2 regions of the Lactobacillus panisapium genome follow, and region 1 is predicted to be linked to the other one. Evidence: a T-box and tRNA genes for the amino acid it is inferred to sense, from the RefSeq annotation. Region 1 holds a T-box; the other holds one or more tRNA genes.
What was found. The T-box of region 1 lies ahead of leuS (leucine--tRNA ligase). A T-box ahead of a tRNA ligase gene usually reads a tRNA of that ligase, here a tRNA-Leu.
Positions count from the first base shown of each region.

Region 2: it has a tRNA-Leu gene. The T-box ahead of leuS (leucine--tRNA ligase) is inferred to sense a tRNA for this amino acid. The anticodon was not compared.

Region 1 covers NZ_CP048268.1:1,475,278-1,485,513, reverse strand. The annotation lists gene metK (methionine adenosyltransferase) at 1-599, shown strand, start outside; gene GYM71_RS07065 (MDR family MFS transporter) at 618-2,069, shown strand; gene GYM71_RS07060 (MDR family MFS transporter) at 2,707-4,164, shown strand; gene GYM71_RS07055 (NAD(P)H-dependent oxidoreductase) at 4,228-4,989, shown strand; gene GYM71_RS07050 (phosphatase PAP2 family protein) at 5,055-5,723, opposite strand; T-box leader at 5,752-5,944, shown strand; gene leuS (leucine--tRNA ligase) at 5,983-8,397, shown strand; gene GYM71_RS07040 (putative polysaccharide biosynthesis protein) at 8,492-10,135, shown strand.
Region 2 covers NZ_CP048268.1:612,458-626,991, reverse strand. The annotation lists gene pcrA (DNA helicase PcrA) at 1-1,650, opposite strand, end outside; gene GYM71_RS03140 (glycoside hydrolase family 73 protein) at 1,731-2,378, opposite strand; tRNA gene GYM71_RS03135 (tRNA-Leu) at 2,541-2,627, opposite strand; gene GYM71_RS03130 (MarR family winged helix-turn-helix transcriptional regulator) at 2,807-3,256, opposite strand; gene GYM71_RS03125 (SRPBCC family protein) at 3,249-3,674, opposite strand; gene GYM71_RS03120 (ABC transporter ATP-binding protein) at 3,864-5,615, opposite strand; gene GYM71_RS03115 (MarR family winged helix-turn-helix transcriptional regulator) at 5,692-6,384, opposite strand; gene GYM71_RS03110 (SprT family protein) at 6,501-6,959, opposite strand; gene GYM71_RS03105 (glycosyltransferase family 32 protein) at 6,959-7,657, opposite strand; gene GYM71_RS03100 (oligosaccharide flippase family protein) at 7,660-9,090, opposite strand; gene GYM71_RS03095 (CDP-glycerol glycerophosphotransferase family protein) at 9,101-10,243, opposite strand; gene GYM71_RS03090 (CPBP family intramembrane glutamic endopeptidase) at 10,390-10,704, shown strand; gene GYM71_RS03085 (aldo/keto reductase) at 10,760-11,608, opposite strand; gene GYM71_RS03080 (CPBP family intramembrane glutamic endopeptidase) at 11,828-12,568, shown strand; gene GYM71_RS03075 (GntR family transcriptional regulator) at 12,682-13,461, opposite strand; gene GYM71_RS03070 (ABC transporter ATP-binding protein) at 13,651-14,379, shown strand; gene GYM71_RS03065 (ABC transporter permease) at 14,376-14,534, shown strand, end outside.

The sequences.
Region 1 (10,236 bases):
AAACAGATGACCAGGTAAGTAATGAAGATATTCGGCAAGCAATGATTGATTTAGTAATTAAAAAAGTTATTCCTGCCAAATATCTTGATGCAGAAACCAGATTTTTGATTAATCCTTCTGGTCGGTTCGTAATTGGCGGACCTAAGGGTGACTCTGGTCTTACTGGGCGAAAGATTATTGTTGATACTTATGGTGGTTATGCTCGTCATGGTGGCGGCGCATTCTCAGGTAAGGATCCGACAAAAGTCGACCGTAGTGCCAGCTATGCTGCTCGTTATGTTGCTAAAAACATTGTTGCAGCTGGTTTAGCTAAGCGGTGTGAAGTCCAATTAGCTTACGCTATTGGGGTAGCTCACCCTGTATCTGTCATGATTGATACTGCAAATACTGGCAAAGTAAGTGATGAATTGCTGACTAAGGCGGTTAGAAGTGTCTTTGATTTGCGTCCTGCCGGCATAATTAAAATGCTAGATTTAAGACGCCCAATTTATGAGCAAACGGCTGCATATGGTCATTTTGGTCGTACTGATATCGATTTACCATGGGAGAAAACCGATAAAATTCAAGCACTTTTGGATTTTGTTAAGGAAAATAAGTAAATTGAAGGAGCAGTAATTTTGAAAAAGACTAATGTACCAATAGTTACGCTTGCAATTTTTATGACAACGTTTATGACCGCCATTGAGGGTACAATCGTTTCAACTGCAATGCCGACTATTGTTTCTGATCTGAACGGATTAGAAATTATGAATTGGGTTGTCTCAATCTTTTTGTTTATGACAGCTGTTTCCACTCCTTTGTACGGCAAATTAGCTGATAGCATAGGCCGTAAGCCGATCTTTCTTTTTGGGATTGCTCTTTTTGTCATTGGTTCTGCACTTTGCGGACAGGCCAATAACATGCTAGAACTAATTCTATTTCGGGTGATTCAGGGTCTAGGCTCTGGTGCTGTTCAGCCTGTTGCAATGACAATCATTGCCGACATGTATACTTTGGAAAAACGGACTAAGATGTTAGGACTCAATTCCGGATTTTGGGGAGTGGCATCGGTGATCGCACCATTACTCGGTGGTTTTATTGTCCAAAACCTTTCATGGCACTGGGTCTTTTACATTAACGTTCCAATTGGTTTAATTGCCTTTTTACTCGTTGTTGTGTTCTTAAGTGAACCAAAAGCGAAAAAGAAGACCAAGTTGGATGTTAAGGGAACATTTTGGCTAGTAGTTTTACTACTAACTTTAATGTTTACCTTGCAAGAATTAAGTTCACTTAGCCCAATTATTTTACTGGCTTTGGCAGCTTTAATTATTCTTAGTGCAATGATGTTCTACCATGAAGAAAAGCGGGCTGAAGATCCAATAATGCCTTTGACGATGCTTAAAGGTAGAGAATTCTTGGCAGTGAACATGATTACGCTGTTTATTTCAGGCGTTGTGATTGGTTTCGAATTCTATATTCCAACTTGGATGCAGGGGATTAAAGGGACGTCTGCTACAATTGCTGGTTTTGCGGTTACACCAAGTTCAGTGATGTGGGTGATCGGTTCATTTTTGATTGGCGGGATGCTCAGTAGATGGGGCGTGCGCAAAACATTCTTCGGCATGTTGACGCTGCTGCTGCTTGCTGATTGCATGCTCTTAATCGTACCGGTACATACGCCATTTTGGGTATTCTGTATTATTGCCACAATGAATGGGTTCGCCTTTGGTTCTGTTATGACCGCTGCGCAAGTTCGCTCACAAGTATTGGTTGATCAAAATAATGTTGGGGTGGCAACCTCATTTAACACGTTAATGCGTTATTTAGGACAAACGATGATGGTATCGATTTATGGTATTACTTTTAATACAATCGTTGCCAGTCAACTAGCAAAACACCCAAACCTAACACAATCAATGATGAACAAAATAGTTTCGGCAGAAAAAGCAAAAGAATTAGCAGCTAATTTGATTCCTCAATTGCGTCAAGTACTGTTTAGTGCTCTTAAGGGAGTCTATACCGTATCACTTGTAGCAATTGTCCTATCAATTATTTTCAACTGCATTTATAAAAAGAAACAAGTAAATTAACCTAAAGTATTAAAACTGAAGATTAACAATTTTGGGGAATCGAATTTCGATTCCCTTTTTGTTTTACAAAAAATTAACTGTACGTATTGTTTTGATAGATACAAAGTAAGAATTAATACATAATTAATAAACAAAAAGCCAGCATTAAAAGAGTGATTAATAATAAGAAAAATAGGCGTTAACAAATAATCTGATATGGCTAAAAATTAGCAGAAAAACTGGTAAGTGTATAGCATTTAAAGAAAGCGATTTCTAAGTTTTATAAATTCAAGATTATAAATATGTTTTTTATTAATTTATTACTGCTACATAGCTCGCAATAGTCAATTAGTTATCAAAAAAGCTTCTACTAGTAATTTTTAATTGACCTAATGGCAATATTAAAATGTGTTTATCATAGTAATATTTTGTGATATATTTACGTGATAAAAAATGATAATTGATGAGAATGAATTATGGTTTGAATTAGCTAATAAAGAGGGGGTGACAATTAATAATATAGAAATGGTCTGATTAGTATGCTAATAAGTGGGAGTAAATAAGCAGATAATCATGCCAGCTTTTTGACTTAAAGTCGGGAGACTAAGTTGAAATCGGCAATTTTTAAGCAACAAATTGAGATTAAGGAGGAAGAATTTTGAAAAAAGTTAATGTAATGGTCATAACGCTTGCCGTATTTTTGACCACCTTTATGACTGCTATCGAAGGAACAATTGTCTCAACAGCAATGCCCACAATTGTTTCAAGTCTAAATGGTTTAAAAATTATGAATTGGGTTGTTGCCATCTTTGTGTTCATGACAACCGTATCAACACCCATTTTTGGCAAATTGGCAGACAGTGTTGGACGTAAACCAATTTTTCTATTTGGAATAACGCTTTTTATAGTTGGCTCAGCTCTTTGTGGCTTAGCCCATAACATGGTTCAGTTAATTTTATTTCGAGTTATTCAAGGCTTGGGCTCCGGTGCTGTTCAGCCTGTTGCGATGACTATCCTAGCTGACATGTATGAACCAGAAAGACGAGCTAAAATGTTAGGACTCAATTCCGGCTTTTGGCTAGTAGCATCCATTATTGCGCCGCTTTTAGGCGGCTTTGTTATCCAAAAATTATCCTGGCACTGGGTCTTTTACATCAACGTACCCATTGGTCTTCTTGCCTTAATTTTGGTAATCATCTTTATGAATGAATCACGAGCTAAAACAAAGGTCAAACTGGATCTTAAAGGCACTTTCTGGTTAATGATTTTGCTTCTGAGTTTAATGTTTTTATTGCAGCAGCTGGGCACACTTAAGCCAGTGTATCTCCTTGTCTTATTTACAGTGGTGCTTGTCTGTGCCATACTTTTTTACCGGGAAGAAAAACGTGCCGAAGACCCAATAATGCCCATAACAATGCTTAAAAAGCGCCAATTTCTGGCTATGAACATGACAACATTATTAATTGGTGGTGTTGTTGCCGGCTTTGAATTCTATCTTCCGACTTGGATGCAGGGAGTTAAAGGTGTCAGTGCCACGGTAGCAGGCTTTGCGGTAACTCCTTGTTCACTTCTTTGGGTTGTTGGCTCATTTTTGGTAGGCAGACTGCTCAAACGTTGGGGTGTTCGGAAGACTTTCTATGGGGTATTAACAATTATCTTAATAGTAGATTGCGTACTCTTAATCTTACCGATTACTACGCCCGTCTGGACTTATTACGTTATTGCTGGGATTAATGGCGTTGCCTTTGGTGTCGTAATTCCTGCTTCCCAAGTACAGGCGCAAGTTTTAGTTGAACCAAGTAATGTGGGCGTCGCCACATCGTTTAATACTTTGATGCGCTTTTTAGGACAAACAATGATGATGTCAATCTTTGGTATTACCTTTAACACGGTGGTTGCTAAACAGTTAGCCAAGAACCCACAATTAAATCAGGCAATGATGAACAAAATTGTTTCATCGGCTAAAGCCAAGGAGCTAGCAGCCAATTTGGTTCCGCAGCTGCGTCAGGTATTGTTCAGTGCTTTAAAGGGAGTATTTGTGGCTTCACTAGTGGCAATTGTTCTTGCCTTGCTTTTTAATAGTATCTATCAAAGTAAGAACAAACAGCAGGCATAAAAATTATCATTAAAACTAAAAAATTTGCCGTTAAGGTAAAACTAGTAGAGGAGAAATAATTAAATGGAATTAGCTCAAAAAATTTTAAACGGAGAAATAAGAACTTCTGGGACAGTGGTACCGCAAGAATTGCAGCAGCCATATACACCACACGGTTTTAACGCTAAACCTAATCAGAAAAAGGCCTTGTTTATTGTCGGAGAACCAAGAAAATATAGTTTAACTTATGATTTGGTTTATACCGCTATGCGCTATTTAGAGGAAAATGATTGGGCAGTTGAATTACGCGATCTCTATGATCTTAATTATGATCCCGTTTTACACCAAGAAGAATTTTACTATGTCAAAGATGGCCTAGGTGAAGCACCGGCTTACCTTGCTCAAGAGCAGTCGTTTGTAAAAAAGGCAGATGTGATTCTTTTTGCTTATCCTAATTGGCATGATGCTCCTGTAAGTATCGTTAAGGGCTATATTGAAAAAGTTTTTGCTGCCGGATTTGCCTATGAAGCAGGTAAAAATGGTTTAATCGGGTTACTTAGCGGGAAATATCTGTACACCATTATGAACTGCGGCTACCTTGGTGGCGGCCAAGGCTATGTTGGTGATGGCATTGGTCAAAACGATCAAGTCTGGGATAAATACATGAATGCATTTAAAGTTTTTGATGACGATACCGCTCAATTTTGGGGAATGACAAACGCCGGTCGGTTTGTAAATGATCAAAGCCCACGAAATTTCAGTTCGGACTATCAAGACCAATTGGTTAAACTTCACGCGGTTTTACAAGAACACCTGCAGCGAGATTTGCTTAGCGTTATCAAATAATGTTCTGAGCTGCTTTCAAGAAAAAGAGCAAATAAAAAAGCCGTTTATTTAAAACGACTTAATCTTCATTTATCTAAATAGTAATGGTATAAAAATGAGTACCCAATTAGTAAGAAGGAGATACCCTCTAAAAAGCCACCGACAACATCGGATGGATAGTGAACATGGTCAAAGATTCTCGTGTAGCCAATCAGTATGGGAAAACATAGCCAAATGATACACAGAATGATTTTAAGTCCTTTCTTCTTAACTAGCAAGATGGTTAAAATGATCAGAATGCCAAAAAGTGTGGCACTTCCCACGGAGTGTCCTGAAGGAAAACTGTAACCATGCGCTTCAACAAGGTGGTGCACCATTGGTCGCTGCCGACCAATCGCATGTTTAATGATCCAATTGTAACCATTAGCTGCAATCATTGTTCCCGCTGTAAAAACCGCGAAAGCGTATTTGCGAAAAACGCCTAAAACAATTACCAGAATAATGGTCGCAACCATAATAACGCTAGTATTGCCCAAGTTGGTAAAAGTGGTTGCGAATTTGATGATAGCAGGGTTGTTATTACAAATTAAACCAATTAACGATTTATCAAACTGATGGATAAATTGGTTGCCAGAGGAAACCAGAATTGCCCAAGCCGCGTAGATAAGTAGAAATATGGTCGCGGGTATGATTGTATCTTTTTTCGAATGATCTGTAGTGTTCAAATATCTTTCTCCCCTTGTTTTTTTTAGCATTTGTGGTAAATTATAATCATTATTGATCAAAAAATAAAGGTTAGGAACTAGTAGCAATTTTATTTTTCTATAGAGAAGAGTCGGTTGGTGCAAGACTTGAAAAATATATTGTGAACTGAGCCTAGGTTAAATCTTTCGTTTGCTATCCGCGTTAAGGGGCTTGTGAGGGTCACGTTAATTTACGTGAAACTTAGGTGGTACCGCGATTATTCGTCCTATGAGTTTATTTCATAGGACTTTTTTTATGAGGGAAATGTTTATGTACAATCACAAAGTAGTTGAGCAAAAATGGCAAGATTATTGGGAAAAAAATCAAACATTTAAAACGGGTAGTGATCCGCAAAAGAAAAATTATTATGTTTTAGATATGTTTCCATTCCCATCTGGTAAGGGATTGCACGTAGGGCACCCAGAAGGATATACGGCAACCGATATTATTGCGCGTATGAAGCGTAGTGAGGGTTACAATGTGCTGCATCCAATGGGCTGGGATGCTTTTGGTTTACCAACTGAGCAATATGCATTGCAGACTGGTCAAGACCCAGCTGTCGTAACTAGGGACAATATTGCTAACTTTAAGAGACAATTAAATAAGTTAGGCTTTTCTTATGACTGGAACCGAGAAATCTCAACAAGTGATCCAAAATATTACAAATGGACGCAGTGGACATTTGAGCAAATGTATAAGCACGGTCTTGCTTATGAAGCAGAAGTTCCGGTTAACTGGTCACCAGATTTAGGAACTGTTGTTGCTAACGAAGATATCGTTGATGGTAAAACCGAACGTGGTGGCTACCCAATTTATCGCCGGAACATGAAACAATGGATGCTTCGGATAACTAAATATGCCGACCGTCTTCTTGCTGGTCTTGATAATCTTGATTGGCCAGAAAATATTAAAGAAATGCAACGTAACTGGATTGGTCGTTCAGTTGGGGCTCAAATTACATTCAAGATTAAGGATTCTGATCAAACATTTGATGTGTTCAGTACTAGACCTGATACGCTTTTTGGTGCTACCTATGCGGTTTTAGCCCCAGAAAATAAGTTGGTCCAAAAAATTACTACTGCTGGTCACCAGGCTGATGTTGATGCTTATATTAAGCAAATTGAATCTAAATCAGATTTGGAAAGAACCGATTTAAATAAAAATAAGACTGGTGTATTTACCGGTGCTTACGCTATCAATCCGGTCAATAATGAGGAAATTCCAATCTGGATTGCTGACTACGTTCTGGCAAGTTACGGAACAGGCGCTGTTATGGCAGTTCCCGCTCACGATACACGTGATTATGAGTTTGCTCAAAAATTCCATTTGCCAATTAAGGCGGTTATTAAAGGCGGCGACATTAATAAAGAGGCCTTCACTGGTGAGGGACCACACATTGATTCAGACTTCTTAAATGGCCTGAATGTGGCAGATGCAAAAGAAAAAATGGTTTCGTGGCTTGAAGAACACAATGCTGGTAAGCAAAAGGTTAACTACAAGTTGCGCGACTGGGAATTTAGCCGGCAACGTTATTGGGGCGAGCCTATCCCGGTTATTCACTGGGAAGACGGCGAAACTACTCTTGTTCCCGAAGATGAACTGCCACTTGTATTGCCACATGCAACTGATATTAAGCCATCAGGTACACCTGAAAGTCCGTTAGTTAACTTGAAGGATTGGGTTAATGTTGTTGATCAAAATGGTCGCAAAGGTAAGCGGGAAACGAACACAATGCCTAACTGGGCTGGTTCTTCTTGGTACTTCTTACGCTATATTGATCCGCATAATGATAACAAATTAGCAGATTACGAATTGTTAAAGAAGTGGACGCCAGTTGACTTATACATTGGTGGGGCAGAACACGCCGTTAGACACCTTCTTTATGCTAGATTTTGGAATATGGTGTTATACGATCTTGGCGTGGTACCAAATGAAGAGCCATTCCAACGCTTATACAATCAAGGACTAATTCTTAAAGACCATGACAAGATGTCTAAGTCAAAGGGGAATGTCGTTAATCCTGATGATGTGATTGACGAATATGGTGCTGACAGTCTAAGAATGTATGAGATGTTCATGGGACCACTTGATGCTTCAATTGATTGGGATGACAATGGCCCAGCTTCAACCAAGAAGTTTCTTGACCGAATCTGGCGTTTGTTTGTTAACGATCTTGACTTACAGGCAATTCCACAAGAAAATATTGTGGCCGAAAATGATGGTACTTTGGATAAAATCTACAATGAAACTGTCAAGAAGGTCACAGAAGACTTTAATGATTTGCATTTCAATACCGCCATCTCACAGTTAATGGTCTTCATCAACGCTGCTCAAAAGGCTAAAACTATTCCGCGGGAATATGCTGAAGGCTTTATTACGATGATTGCACCAATTGCACCACACATGATGGAAGAGATTTGGCAAATCTTTGGTCATAACGAATCTGTTACTTTTGCTAAATGGCCAACATATGATCCTGCTAAGCTTGTTGAATCAACAGTTGATATTATGGTTCAAGTTAATGGTAAATTGCGCGGTAATTTCACAGCTGGCAAGGATTCAAGCCAAGAGGATTTGCAAAAACAAGCCTTAGAACTTGAACATGTCCAAAAATTCTTGACTGGTAAGGAAATCAAAAAGGTAATTGTGGTGCCAAATAAAATTGTCAATATTGTTGCTAAATAAAGTTAATTTTTCCTAAAGTGATAAGTATATTGATTGTTAATTGTCGTTTTTCATTCAAAATAAAATAGTTAGTACACGAATTTAGGGAAAATTGATGAAAGAAAATAATTTAAAAGAACAAAATACGCAAGATACCTTTATTAAGGGTAGCGCGTGGATGACTTTTGGCTCAATTACCTCACGTATTTTAGGTGCACTTTACATTATTCCGTGGTTTATCTGGATGTCACCTTATGGTAATATCGCTAATGCTTTAACTGCGCGTAGTTATAACATTTATAGTATTTTTATCTTAATTTCGACAGCAGGAATCCCGGGAGCAGTGGCCAAACAAGTGGCTAAGTATAATGCCCTAAATGAATATGGTGTAGGGCGCAAATTGTTTCACCGTGGTCTTGTCTTGATGATTGTTTTGGGTGTTGCATCAGCTGCGATTATGTATTTTGCTTCACCATTTTTAGCTTCGAATGGGTCTCGTAGCGATCCACGCCAAGTTGCGGTAATGCGCAGTTTGTCTTATGCTATCCTGCTCATTCCCGTGTTAAGCATTATGCGGGGTTATTTTCAGGGATACGCTGATATGATGCCGTCGGCAATGTCGCAGTTTGTTGAGCAATTTGCCCGGGTTGCTTGGATGCTTTTAACTGCTTACGTAATTATGCAAGTGCAGCACGGTAATTTTGTTGATGCAGTTGTTCAATCCAACTTCGCCGCTGCTATTGGTGCAATTTTTGGTATTTTGATTTTATGCTGGTTCTTGCTTTCCAGAAGAAAAAAATTAAATTACCTAGTTGAAAATTCCGAAAACGAAATTCAGGTTTCGACAGCAGCCTTATTTAAAGAGATAATTGAGCAAGCAATTCCGTTTATTATTATTGATGCGGGAATTCAATTATTTTACCTAGTGGATCAATATACTTTCCACCCAATGATTGCTAGTGTGGTCAAGGCTAGTTACAACACGATTGAAACGTGGTATGCGTTATTTGCGTTGAACGCTAATAAGCTAATCATGATTATTGTTTCTTTGGCTAGTGCAATGGCGGTAACTGCGATACCATTATTATCTGCTGCACATGCTAAGCATGATTTTGCCGGGATTTCTAAACAGATCGGCAACACACTAGATTTGTTTTTGTTTGTAATGATTCCGGCTGCGTTTGGTATGGCAGCCATTGCTACGCCAATTTACACCATTTTTTATGGTTTTGATCAGTTGGGTTCTAATATTCTGTATTTGTCTGCCTTTACCTCGATTACATTGGGGATGTTTACGGTATTAATGGCAATTTTGCAGGGATTATCAGAAAATGGTCTGGCAATTAAGTATCTAGTGTTAGGTCTAATCATTAAACTGATTGTGCAATATCCGATGATTTACGTATTTAAAGTGTTTGGACCACTTGTAGCCACTAATTTAGGGATGTTTGTGATTATCTTTTTGGCTCTTAAACACCTAGAAGTAGTCTATGATTTCAACCAAGGACGCACAAGCAGGCGTTTTATTGGAATTACTGGTTTTTCGCTGATTATGTTCCTGATTGTTCTTGGCGTTGAAAAAGTGCTTGAGCTCTTCTTGAGTCCTGCTAGTCGCCTTCAAGCTCCAATTATTGTCGTTGTTGCAGTGCTAGTTGGGGGAATCTTCTACGCCGCTGCGGCGATTAAATCGAACTTAGCGCAGAAGATCTTAGGCGATAAAATTGTGCCGCTTTTGGCCAAGCTGCATATAAAAGCATAAAATTAATAATTAGCATTGAGTGAATATTACTCAATGCTTTTTTATTTTTTACTAAGTTTAAGGTGGTTCAATTAACAGATCAGTTAACTACTGCAATAATA
Region 2 (14,534 bases), 860 kb from region 1:
ATCCTGATCACTTAACAGCGAAACTTCAGCCAAAAAATCACTCAGTGCGTTTGACTCATCATCTTCTGGCTCATATTGATCATCGAAACGCTTAGTTACAGAAAGAAATTCATCCAAGTTTTCAAGTCTTGTTTCGGCTTCAATCGTTTTTTCAGCCTTTAGCGCATCAGTATAACCAAAATCCTGCAAAATCTTTTCCGTTAAGCCGGTCACACTGTGATCTTTAGCATACTCAATGGCATCACGCAGTTTTGCACCAAAATCACTTAATTTATTGGCTGCTCTGACGGTTAAGCCGGTCATTGTCAAGTGGCTAAATGCATCAAGAAGTGACAAATTATTGTCACGAGCAAAAGTCGTAAACTTTTCCACACTGACATTGCCGATACCTCTTTTTGGCGTATTAATAATCCGGTTAAAACTCATCGAATCACTGGGATTAGCCACTAATTTAAGATATGCCATAATATCCATAATTTCTTTGCGATCGTAGAATTTATGGCCGCCGACAATTTGGTAAGGAACATTAGACTTAACAAAGGCTTCTTCGACTGTTCGCGATTGAGCATTTGTCCGGTACAAAACAGCAAAATCGTGGTAAGAGCGATTATGATCATTAACCTCTTCTTGAATCTTTGAAATGATGAAATGCGCCTCATCGTCACCACTTTGGGCACGGTAATAAGTAACCTTATCCCCGTCTCCCTGGTCTGTCCATAATTTCTTGGCTTTTCGGTTATGATTGTTCTCAATCACGGCATTAGCGGCTGAAAGAATATGACCAGTTGAGCGGTAATTTTGCTCTAGCTTAACTGTTTGGACGCCAGCATCTTTGTAGTCATTTTCGAAGTTCATGATGTTTTCCATATTTGCTCCGCGCCAGCCATAAATGGACTGATCGGCATCACCGACAACGCAAATATTTTTATACTGGGCAGCTAATTCATGACAGAGTTCATACTGCGCCTGGTTAGTATCCTGATACTCATCCACAAGCAAATAGCGAAATTTATTTTGATAATAGTGTAAAACTGCCTGATCCGTTTTAAATAAAACTAAAGTCTGCATAATCAAATCATCAAAGTCCATAATCTGGTCATGCTTTAACCGCCTTTGGTATTCTCGATATACTTGTGCAGCAACCTTGTCAAACGGGGTCGAGCTACTAGCGGCAAAGGCATCAGGAGTTAATAAATCATTTTTAGCATTAGAAATAGCGGATAATACGCGTCGCGGTTCATACACCTTAGGATTGAGATTCTGCTCTTTTTCAATGTGCTTAATTAGTGTTAATTGTTCAGATGAATCAGCAATTGAGAAATTACTGCCATAACCGATTTTATCAGCATCACGCCGTAAAATTCGAACACAAAGAGCGTGAAAAGTCGACATCCAAATGTCATTTGCCTGCGGCCCGAGTAATTTTTGTTCCCGTTCGCGCATTTCAGTAGCAGCCTTATTAGTAAAAGTAATTGCCAAAATATTCCACGGCAGAACCTGCTTTTCTTCGACGAGATAGGCGATTCGCCTGGTTAAAACAGAGGTCTTGCCTGATCCCGCACCGGCAACAACCAATAATGGCCCCTCAGTAATCTGGACAGCTTTTTGCTGTTGCTCGTTTAATCCTGTTAAAATTGCTTCTTCGCTCATGCTAATTCCCTTCACAAACCAAATTTTGTAACTATATTATTGTACCAAAAAAGAAGGCATCTTTTAGGATAGATTGCCTTTTATTTATCAAACCGATCAAGATGATATTGTTCAATTAGTTTAATCAATTTATCAGCATAATTCGGATCAGTGGCGTACCCATCTTGAACAAGTGCGTGAGCCTGCTTGCGGTAATCTTTGGCGGTTAAAACGTGTTTATATTGTTGCTTATTCCAAGTGGTTCCCTTTTGAAAAAGCCTAGCATGTGCCCTAATTGATGCCTCGTAAGAATCATAAATTTGAAAGCGCGCCTTGACCACAATCCATTTGCCCTTAACGTACTCTTTCGTAGTTAAAACTGCTGAAGTATTAGGATTAGTGCCTTTTACACCAAACAAATTATTATATTTTTGCGACAGACTGCTTTGACCATAGTCACTTTCAAGACAAGCTTGCGCAATTGTAATACTCGGGAGAAGCTCAAACTCGCGGTCAACTTCTTTAGCAATCGGACCAATTTCCTTAATAAAAGCCTTATGCTGCCGAATAATTTTTTGTCTTGCCTCTTCACGTGCTAGCTGTTCCTGCCTGATTTGTTCTGACTGAATTGCTTGCCGGCGATAATATCTAAATGCCACAAATGCAATTATCAACACAAACAAAATAATAAACGTGCGAAGTATAATTACAAAATTAGACTGCTTTTTTCCCTTACGTCTTTTCGCCATGAAATTTACCCTTACTTCTTAATCATTATCTATAAGTATAAACTCTTCTTAGCTTAAGTCATGCAATGTAATTAATTTTTAAAATAAAAAAAGCACCTTAAAGTTAGTGGTGCCATAATTAAACTATACAAAAAATGGAGCCAAAGCTCCATTTATCTTTAGTGCGGGCAAGAAGACTCGAACTTCCACGATCTAAAAGCGATCACAAGATCCTTAGTCTTGCGCGTCTGCCAATTCCGCCATGCCCGCAACACATACAATACTATAACCCAAAATTAATTCTAGTACAAGAGCTTTTTAAAAATAAATTGCCTGAGCTTGCTCTTTACGACAAAAAAGCAAAGATGCTGGCATAAAACAAACACTTCCAATTAGTTGTCCTAATTTTCAGATTAATGCTTTATGTCTGCCCAATGCTTTTTACGCTATTATTGGTTGACTAATTTTTGCAAAATTTGATTTAACTCAGCCTGCTTGTCCCCTAGGACAGCAAAAAATTCCTGATCAATCTTTTCAATGATTGGCGTTGCCTCATTGACTTTTTCCATACCTGTGGCAGTCATCTTGATTGCCTTAGCTCGCGTATCTGTTAAAGAGACTTCCCGTTTGACTAAATTGTTTTTCTCGAGATTTTTTAAAATCGTTGAAACTGTCATAACATCAATCCCGCTTTGTCTTGAGAGCGCAACTTGATTAACTTCGACCTCATCTTGGCTAAGATATGCTAGAGATGCAAGTACAATGAACTGCGGGTGGGTAAGTTCAATTGCCTGAAGTGCATCCTTAATTTGCTTATGCCATTTGTTATAGACTTTAGCAAACGATAAACCTAAAGATGCAGCTGAATCATCACGATACTTTGATGAAAACTCAGTCATTCTTTCTTGCCGCCTTTTCTAATGCAAAAATGGACTCTGGTACATCTGCAAATATTTCTGCAACAAATTTTAAGTCCGCAGAATTAGTTTCTCTATTCTGCGGAACAAATTCAACCGAATGAGTGATGGTCGTCTTAGCACCTTTTTTCCCAATCTGATGAGTGAAATAGACATCTCCCATTCCCGGGATTGGTGTCCGATCTGTAAACTCCTCATTTGCAGTAACTGATTCTAAAACAAAATCCATTGCCGGCTGACCTTCTAATTTCATCTGGCCTTTAGTGCCTTGAATGAAGTCCCCGTCTAAAGTGACCTTTTCTAAATCTCCTTCCCAGGCAAACCAATTGTCGATATTGGCATAATATTGCCAAATATCTGCTGCGGTTAAGTCCGTTTCTTGTTCGTAACTAAATTTCATTTTTGTTCTCCTTATAATAAGTGCTTATATAATATTAGCACTTATTATTTTAGCTGTAAATCATATATCCTTTTTAGTAAAAAATTTTTGAGGCAAATAAAAAAACATCCAAGTTTAAAGCAACAATGGATGATTATTAGAAGTATAGTTAAATTTTTAAATCAAGAATGCCATTATCTGCCAGTAATGCTAGTCTACCATCTGTTCATTAACATAACGTGCATATAGCGGATGGGTTTTCATTAATTCGTGATGTGTACCGTGACCAGTTACTTGACCATGTTCAATAAAGTAAATTTGGTCAGCGTTAACAATCGTTGCGAGTCGGTGAGCAATGACTAAAGTGGTTCGGTTCACCATTAACTTATCTAATGCTTGTTGTACTTTACTTTCAGATTCAGAATCTAAACTAGCCGTTGCTTCATCAAGCATCAAAATTTTGGGATCGCGTAAAAAGGCACGTGCAATTGCCAGGCGCTGCTTTTGTCCGCCAGAAAGCTTAATTCCGCGTTCACCAATCTCAGTGTCCATTTGTTTAGGAAAATCTTTGACAAACTTGTCAGCATAAGCAAGCGCCAATCCGCGCCACAGTTCAGCATCAGATAAACTGCCAGGCAAGCCGTAAGTCAGATTATCACGAATCGTACCAGAAAAAATGGCACTATTTTGCGAAACATAGCCGATCTGCGAGCGCCAATTCTCCAAATCAATCTCAGCAATATTTTGCTCATCGATCATAATTTTGCCGCTATCAGGTTGGTAAAAACGTTCAATTAGGGCAAAAATGGTTGATTTCCCACCACCACTTGGGCCAGCAAAGGCGATTACCGAATTAGGCTTGGAGGTGAATGAAACCGATTCTAAAACTGGCTCCCCTGGTTCATAACTAAAACTTAAATTTTCAGCCGTTAACGTCTTATTAGCTAAATCCGTCTTCGGACTAGTTTTGTCCTTCTCTGGTTTAATTGCTAAAATCGTTTGAATCCGTTCAGTCGATCCCAGCGCTTTTTGAATTTGAGAAAAGAAAGTCGCAAAATTGGCCACTGGAGCAATTACATTAAATAAATAAAGTAGAAAAGCAACTAGGGATCCACTAGATAAACTGCCTTGGCCAACACGAATTAAGCCAAAAGCTAAGATGCCGGCAAAGGCGGCCATCATTAAAGTAGTCATGATTGGTTGCAAAATAGCTTCCACGCGGGCATCCACTACACCAATGTTAAATATTTTTTGAATCATTCGCTGCCCGTGCTTTTGTTCAAAATTTTCACCATTGCTGGCTTTAATTAGCCGCACTTCAGACAGCTTTTCACTAACGTCACCGTTAAATTCTGCCGTGGCGCTCTGCAATTTTCGTCCCAGCCTGGCCATGATTCGACCAACAGGTAATAAAACGAGTACCACAATTGGGACAATCGTGAACATCAATAAAGCCATCTGCCAATCCATCACAAACAGGATAATCAGCGAAAAGAAGAGTTGAATCGCCCCAGTAATAAAGTTGGGAAATTGCGAAGCAATTAAGTCTTTAATGACTCCCGTATCATTAACCAACCGCGAACTGCTTTCGCCAGCTTTATTTTCGTCAAAATAAGAAATTGGCAATGATAATAAGTGGTTCCATAACTTCTCTCTCAAACTCTTAACAACACTTTCACCGAAGTAGCGTAAAATGTAGCCGCCCAGAGTTCCTAACACCAGCTGAACAACGAAAATAACAATAATAATTACCATACTATGATAGTTAAACTTGTCCCATTTACTTGTATCAACTAGGTCACGAGTTAATAGTGGTAAAACTAGATTAGCCGCGCTAGTAACTAGACTAAAAGTTAAGCCCATAACAAACAGAGATTTCTTTAAGTCCAATTGATTTAATAAATGAAAGAAATCGCTTAGCTTAACTTGCTTAGTCTTACCTTTACGTGACTTGAACGCCATTAAAATACCGGCTTTCTAAATTTGTCTAAACAAAAAGTTTTTCATTAACTGAAAAACTTTTTTTACTTTATTCTAATTATATTTCTTCATCTTCATTATGCCAAAATTTTCGCCAAAAGTCGCGGTCATATTCCCATTTTTTATCAAAATCACAATATTTATGCTTAAAATCTGGTCGTTTGAAATCGCGGCAGTATTCATCATGGTAATGGTGCCGGTTATGCATTCGGTGACACATTTGGCGCATTTCTTCTTTAGAAAAGTCGTGGCTTTCAGCATACTTGTGCCACTTTGAATAAGCTTGCATCCGAAAAGTGGGATCAACAAACTTTTGTGCTTCGTGTTTAAAGTCATCATCCCAGCCATCAGCGATCTTCTCCAAGTAATGACTAAAATTGGTCTGTTCATCTTCACTTAATCCGGCAAAAAAGGCAGTGGTATCTTGCTTCTTTTTCAGTGCGTCTAGCTTATTAGCCTCTTCACGACCTTCTTCAGTCAAGTAGACCCGTTTTACTCGTTTGTCTTTTTCATCAGTTTCACGTCTAATGATCCCTTTAGCTTCCATCTTTTTTAACAATTCTGCCAGTGAACCAGGCTTTAAGGCTAAAATTTCTGCTAAATAGTTTTGTGTTAGACCATCTTCAAGCTTAAGTACCGCCAAAACCCGTTTTTGACCCGAAATCGGCAGTTTATTTTCAAACATGAAATAACGGCTTGCACGCATAATGAAATGTAATTGCTTCATTAAATTATCACTTGTTTGACTCATGATTAAATCTCCTTAATATTTATTTTTTGATTTTAGTTAGGTACCTAATGTTTATACTTGAATTATAGTTTGGTACCTAATCAATTGTCAAACAAAACTGATTAATTTTTATATCATTAATGCGGCGTCCCATCAAGTCTCAGCTTTCCGCCACACTTGCCGCAAGCATACCGGCGAACGTTAATCCGACGCACGCGGTGGTAAGTTTGACCGCATCTTTGACAGCGGTAAATGTAGTTAACTCTACGGCTACGTTTTAACCCGATATCAGGGGCATAACGACTGCCGCCCACCTTTGCTAATAACACCTTAAAGTCAGCATCACGGTGCCGATAACCTTTGCTAGCAAGATGCAAATGATAATGCACCAATTCGTGTTTAATGATGCCAATTAAGGCGTCTCGGTACTGCGGTGCTAAAAAATGAGCGTTAATTTCGAGGTGATGATCGGCTAAGTGGTAGCGTCCCCCTGTTGTTGTCATGCGGGAATTAATTTTGACATCATAACAAAAAGGCTTACCAAAATACTTCAGCGAAACCTCTTCCACCAGCTTTTGCAGTTCTTCTTGCGTCATTAGCGAAAAATCTTAGCGTAAAGTGCAGCTTCTTTTTGGGTCTTAATGCGCACTTTTAGAGCAGTTACTAATTTGCGTTTTAGTGGTTTAGCGCCTTCCATCCAAGTGCCGGTAAAAACATGAATGGTTTTTGACTTTGGCGATGGATTGCATAAAATACCGTCGGGATAAACATGAATTCCACTACTTAACACTTGCTCCTTATTATTCGGCTGCGCTTGATACTTGGTTTTTAAAATATCGGAAACTGAGACCGTATTAACTCCCGCCAATTGATCATTATGATCAAATGAAAAGTTACGGTCATCATAATAAGCCAACATATCCTTCAGCAGTGGATGATGCTTCTCTGCACCAAAAACGGCGGTAAACGGGTTAGCCGGATTTTCAAAACCAACGAAGGCACGATTATTAAGAAGGGATTCAAGGTTATCTAACACTAAGACGTCCGTATCCAAATAGATTCCGCCCATTTCGTACACAGCTTTGGCCCGAATGTAATCCGAAACAAACGCCCATTTTTTAGCCTTATAGGCCTGTTCAACGTACTTATTTTCATGAATATCAAAATTATCTTCGTTCCATTCGATAATCTGGTAGTCCTGCAAGTGCTTTTGCCACGTTTTCATGCACCGCTGAATATTTTTAGGTTTAGGATTACCCCCGACCCAAACATAATGAATAATTTTAGGAATCATTTCTATCCTCGTGTAAAAAATCGTTTTAGTAACATAATAATATCTTGGTTAAAATCAAGTTTCATCAAAAACATTAATCCTACATATAGAAGGAACATGATTATTGACTTTATTACCATATTGAAAAAGGCTGATGAAACTATTGGTGGCAAAATCATCCCCACTGCCAGGACAATAACGGAAATAAGTAGGTACTTGGGAATTTCTTTAAAGGAATACTTAAAGTCATAGCCGTCACGCACAATCCACAAGCGCAAAAGCAAAACAATAAATTCGGTTATTAAGATTGCCACCATCGCCCCGGTTGCACCATAAAGGCGGTCAAGAAAGTAACTCAAAATCACTTCAAGAAAGGCACCAATAATTACTGGTAATGCATAATCACGGTCGCGGTGATTGGCTAAGGCAAATTGGTTGGCAAAAACGCCACCGGTTGGAATCATGACAATTGTTAGTGCAAAAAAGAACATCAGTGGTGTCATTGGAATAAATTTATGACCAAAGAAAAATGGGACAAATTCTTTCGTATTTGCCATGATAATCACGGCAAACATCGTTCCCAGCATTACCGTTGCTTCAAGTGATTTTTTTAAAATAACTCGTTGTTCCTTTTTACCCTCACCAGCCATTTTGGGCATAATTACAAGTGAAATACTAGTCACAATTCCCAGTACCATATTCGAAATACGCTGTGAATTATCGTAATAGGCCACCTGAGTGGAATTTTGAAAAAGCCCTAAAATTGGCTTATCAAGCGACGTATAGATTTGGGTCGCAATTTGGGGAATAAGCAGTGTGATGATTGCTTTAATTGTTGTTTGGTACTTATAAAAGTGCTTAACTGGTCCACCGACATAGCGGTGAATATCAAACCAAAAAACAAATGAACCTAGCATTGTGGAAACTGACATGATTAACATGTATTTCCATAAATCCCCTGGTTGTTTAACCCATAATAAAATTAGCACAACTGAAACAAGCTTTACTGCCGTATTTTTTAAAACCACCCGGCCAAAGGCTGCCAACCCTTGGAAAAACCAGGAAATATCAACTTGTGCCGAGATTAAGTATGGCACCATCAATAATAGATAATTGCCGTATTTAAGATGACAAAAACTGGTGACAGCAACCACCAAAATAATCGTAACCAGACCAGCTAACGCTTGAAAATACCATAATCCCCAAAATGCATCCGTTAATTCTTGCTGATTACCGAAAGCGCGTGTTTGCGAAATGGTTCTCATCCCAATGTAAGAAACTGACAAAGTACAAAAAATCATCAGGAATTGCACAATATTGTTGACATTACTATAGATACCGTAAGTTTTTGGTCCCAAGATGCGGGACAGATACGGTACCGTAATTAACGGTACCAAAACGAGAAAAATTTGATAAACCGCATTATATAAAATATTTAAAAATGTTTTCTTCACAATTTTTCCTCTAATACTGATTTGCCATTAAGGTATAAATCGCCGCACACGCTGATTCATGTTGCAATTGATTAGTTAGGTGCAGCCAATATTGCCGTTTCTGTTGTTTTCGGTCAGGTGCACTAAGCCCAGCAAGCAAATCTGCTTGTGTTTTAACGCAAATACCAGGAACTACTTCTTCATAAGGACCAAGCAAAAGTCCCCGTTTTTGCTCATACTGCCTCAAATAATTAGTTACAAAAATAATTGGCTTGTCTAAAATTAAATAATCAAAATAAATTGATGAATAGTCAGTAATAAGCATATCGGTATTGCCCAAGAGCTCATATAAATCATAATCATGCGCAAATAAATAGTCATTATTAAGGTAAGCAATATTAGAATAGTGACTGGTCTGCATTCCTAAAAGCTGCATCTCGTACGGGTGTAGTTTAACAATTAAATATTGGTGCTTTGCCTTTAAAGACTCATTTAAAGACTCAGCATCAAAATCCGGCAAGGCAAAAAAGTTGCCGGCCTTAATCTGGGCCATGATTTGTTCATCTTCCATTTCATAGCGAAATGTCGGCATATAGATCGCAATTTGAGCTTGCTCATCTTGAACCTTAAATAAAGCGGTCAATAGCTGCGCCTTTGACAATGCAGGATGCTTTAATGCATCCAAGCGCGGAAAGCCCACTTTTTGGTATTTGGTAGTCTCAATGGCGCAGCAAGCACTCATAAGTGTTTCATACAAATCTGAGTTCGAACACACTACATCCGCATTTTTTTGCCAAAGTTTAGCATTGCGCATGTCGGTTTTGCGCTTAGTATTATTAGCCATAATTCCCATTCGCTTAAGTGGAATGCCATGCCAAAATTGAATGTTAACCTGCTTAGCGTGAATTTTAAATGGTTGATGCGTGGTTAAAATAAACTTGGCAGCTCCGATTTCGCGCCAAGTGGATAGCGGCAAGTGTGACGAGGGCCACGGCTCAACCACAGTGATTTCATATTCAGGATGATTTTTCTTCATATATTTAGCAAAAAGATAACCGTTTGATCCCGATCTGCCGGCCCCATTTAAAACTACTATTTTGTTTTCCCTAATTTTCGTAAATCGTGCACCAATTTTCATCAGGTACATGTAAATTCGAAATAACCAATTTTTCATACTTTAACTTCCCAATTCTTACTTAGTATAAGGGTACAGAAAAAGCTTGAGCAAACTCAAGCTTTTTTACTTTATTTTTTAGTTTTTTAACTATTTACACCGCTTTTGCCAGTAGACAGCGTTTACGCAATTGCATTCTAAAGTTGTTGATAATTGGCAGCTTTTTAATTGTTGGCATTACTGAAGAACTAGTTTTTCGTGGCTGGATTTTAAATGCATTATTAACCAAATTTAAAACATGGGTTGCTCTGTTAATCGATAGTATTTTATTTTTGGTTATTCATTTCCCAATCTGGTATCGAACCGGAACTTTTTTAAGCAACTTCGCTTCTGGGGCTGAATTTACGGTAATCATTCTGGGAATTTTGTTTGGTCTACTATTTATCAAAAGCAAAAATATTTTTGTGCCCATTATCTTTCATATGTTCTGGGATTTAATCTTAACCGTTTTCTTGCTTTAATCACTTAATTCCCACTCTTAAAATTAATCACATCAAATCAGTTATGAACCATTAGTTAATAAATTGCTAATGGTTCTTTTTTAGTTGGTTTCGGGTATGCTTTTGCCAAAATTGCTAAGTCATCGGGAGTCAGGTCGATTTCTAATGCCTTTAAATTCGAGAGCAAATGCTTGGAACTGCTGCTTTTGGGAATAGCAAGAACATCAGGTTGTTGCATTACCCAAGCTAGTAGAATTTGAAAAGGAGTAGCACCATGATTTTGTGCAACGGCCATCACAGCTGGATCTTGGGTCATCGTACTGCCCATTTTTGGTCCTCTTCCCAGTGGACTATAGGCAATTAAAGGAAGATGATGCTTTCTTTGCCAAGGCAAGAGACTGTATTCAATTCCACGTGTCTCTAGGTTATATAGATCCTCATTGGCAGCCACATTTTTACCACTAGGCAATTGCCATAATTCTTCCATATCAGCGATATCAAAATTGGAAACGCCCCAAGCCCGAAAATAGCCTTTTTCTTGCAAGCTTTGAAGTGTTTCAACCGTTTCTTCAAGTGGAACCATTCCTCGCCAATGATATAAATATAAGTCAAGGTAATCTGTTTGCAGACGCTTTAAACTATTCTCAACACTTTGTTGCATTTTAGCAGCAGAGGCATTTTGAGGTAAAACTTTAGAAATTAAAAATAAATCCGATCTTTGATATGGCTTGATAGCCTGCCCAACTAAAATTTCCGAGCGGCCATTGCCATACATTTCTGCCGTGTCAATCACGCGTAAACCAGCATCAAGACCAGCTTGAATTGCCTTAATCTCTTCTTTTTCTGCCGCAGCCGAATTACCCATTTCCCATGTACCAATACCTAAGGCCGGCAATTTTTGCTGATTAATCGTCACTGTTTTCATCATTAAGTTCCTTTCTATTAGAATATATTTTCAATATTATCTGGCTAACTTAAGCATACTATATCATTAGCTAAAAGAGCAATTTAGCGCAACAGCAGTTTATAATCTGGCCAATAATAGGATAAAAACTGTAATAGCTAAATCATTGCCCCGGTGAGCCCCAAAATTGTTATTTGGTTGGCACCACTCTACAATAAACAATATAGGAGGGCTACTTCAATGGAAGAATCATTTACAAATTCATTTAAATTATCAGGTAAACAATGGTTAATTATTATCTTTTCCAACTTGCTTGCATATTGTTGTTTAATCATGCCCGGGATTCAAATACCAGACTTTTTAGCCTTTGATGAAAACCACCCTAGTATCGTGGCAGCTATTTTCCAACTAATTATCGTTACTGTTTTTCTTGCTATCCAAATTATTGGTGCTCAAATCGCTACCAACAACAGGTGGCGGCAACTATTTCATTTCCCTCACGCTAAAGAATGGTTATTGATTGCTGCTTTCTTTATTGTTGCTTACGTAACTTCAGTAGTAACGGGAATAATTTCACAGAATATTTTTGGTTCCGTTTCAGGAAACGCTGCTGCCGGATTAACCCTAAAGTCTCCGCATGTTTGGACAATCTTCTTTTACCAGCGCTTTAGCAGTGCTATCCAAATTATGGGCGAAGAATTTTTAGCAATCATGCCCTTGCTAGCTCTTACGCAACTAGCAACTAGTCTGCATTTACCTGCCCCTATATGGTGGGGTAACATTGGCTCAGCACTTGTATTTGCCCTACTTCATTTGTCTACATACGACTATAATCTGGGCTACGTCATTTTAGGGCTGGCTTTTACCCGCATCGTGTTAAACCTAGCCTTTATCAAAACGCACAATATGTGGGTTAGTTTTCTGGTTCACTTCTTATTCGATACGCTTGCCTTTTTAGTTCTGTTATTAGCAACTAAATAGGTCATTCTTTTATTATTAAACATTAACGTGCAAAAATGCTTCTCCTGATTGATCAAGAGAAGCATTTATTTTGGCTTAATAAAGCAATTCATAGTAAACATAGCAAGATTCAGTTAATTTTTTCCCTGCTCTTTGTTCTTATTATTCAAATGAAATTCACTATCAGCCGATGAATCAACTGTATAGGTCATTTCATCACCTCTAACTACGTAATGAGAAAACTCTAAGGGCTGTTCAAATTGGTTATAGACCGTTTTATTAACATCAAAGAGTGGCACAACTTTGTTCAGTTTTAAAATTTCTGTTTGTTTAGTATTGGGCAAAACTGTGCTAATCTCACGGTACGAATTGGTGGGAATTTCGTGGTACTTGCGCTCTAGGTAATCATAAAGCGAAGAATCGGCCTCAATTTTAACTAATAAATCTGGGAAGCGCTCAGCCGGCAACCACGCTTCATCAATTGCAATTGGAACATCCGCAATTTCGAAAAGGCGTTTGATATATACTAGATCTGCTTTTTCAGCCAGCAATAACTCTTTAGCTATTGCCGCATTTTTTAAAATTTCACGCTTTAAAATTTTGGGTTTGCTTGGTTGATCACGTGACCCAGCGAATTCTGAAAAGCCTTGAATCTGATCCAATTTACCTATCATCTTTTTAATATTGACGTAGGATCCCTTTCCTTGAACCGTCACAATCAGTCTCTCATCAGTTAGTAACTTCAGAGCCTTACGGACAGTTATTCGACTTACTTGATATTTTTTGCACAAAAATTGTTCACTTGGTAACTTCTGTCCAGACTGTAATTTATTTGCTTGAATTTGTTGTTTAATATCTAGGTAGATTTTCTTATAAAGCGGCATAACAGCTTCAATTGGTTTATCAGAACTCATTACTATACTCCTTTATTTTATTCAATCTTACTAAATAAAGAACAAAATCACAAACTCTAAGTTTAATTTAAACACCATTTTTAAGAGTTTTGGTTAAGAAAATTATCACTTTTAGTTGACAAGTGAGTAAGCACTCACTACAATACTATCTATTAGTGAGTGAACGCTCACTTATTAAAGGAGGAACTTATGGCTTATCTTATTAATTTAACTCATTTACAAAAATCCTATGGTAAGCAAACCGTTTTACATGATATTAACCTCAATGTCATGCCGAAAGAAATCGTTGGTCTAATCGGCCCTTCTGGAGCGGGAAAGTCAACTACGATTAAGACCATGCTTGGGATGGAAAAAGTCGACAGTGGTGAAACGCTTGTGTTAGGTACACAAATGCCTAACCGCCAGATTTTAAGTCAAATTGGCTATATGGCACAATCTGATGCCCTGTACGAAACTCTAAGCGCGAAAGAAAATCTTCAATTTTTTGGCAAGATGAAAGGCGTGTCGGGGACTGAATTGGAACAAGAAATTGCCTATACAGCAGATGTGGTTGAATTAACCCCTGATTTAAATAAACGAGTAGCCAATTATTCTGGCGGCATGAAGCGGCGGTTATCACTAGCTATCGCCCTTTTAGGCGGACCAGAATTACTAGTGCTTGATGAACCGACGGTCGGAATTGACCCATCATTGCGCCGCAAAATTTGGCACGAACTTAAGTTAATCCGTGACCAAGGTCGGAGCGTGTTAATTACGACGCACGTAATGGACGAAGCGGAGCTGACTGATCGCGTGGCCCTACTTTTAAATGGTAAAATCATTGCTTTTGCGGAACCAAAGAAATTAGAAGAACAGTATCAGGTTGACTCAATTGAAGACGTCTTTTTAAAGGCAGAAAGTGAGGAAGCAGCAGAATGAGAACTTTAGCAATTACCAAAAAGGTTCTAATAGAATTATTCCGTGACAAAAGATCATTGGCGTTAATGTTTCTTGCACCAATTTTAGTAATGTGGCTGATGAATGTAATGTTTTCAGCTAACTCTAAATCCGAAGCAACAATTGCCACGGTAGAT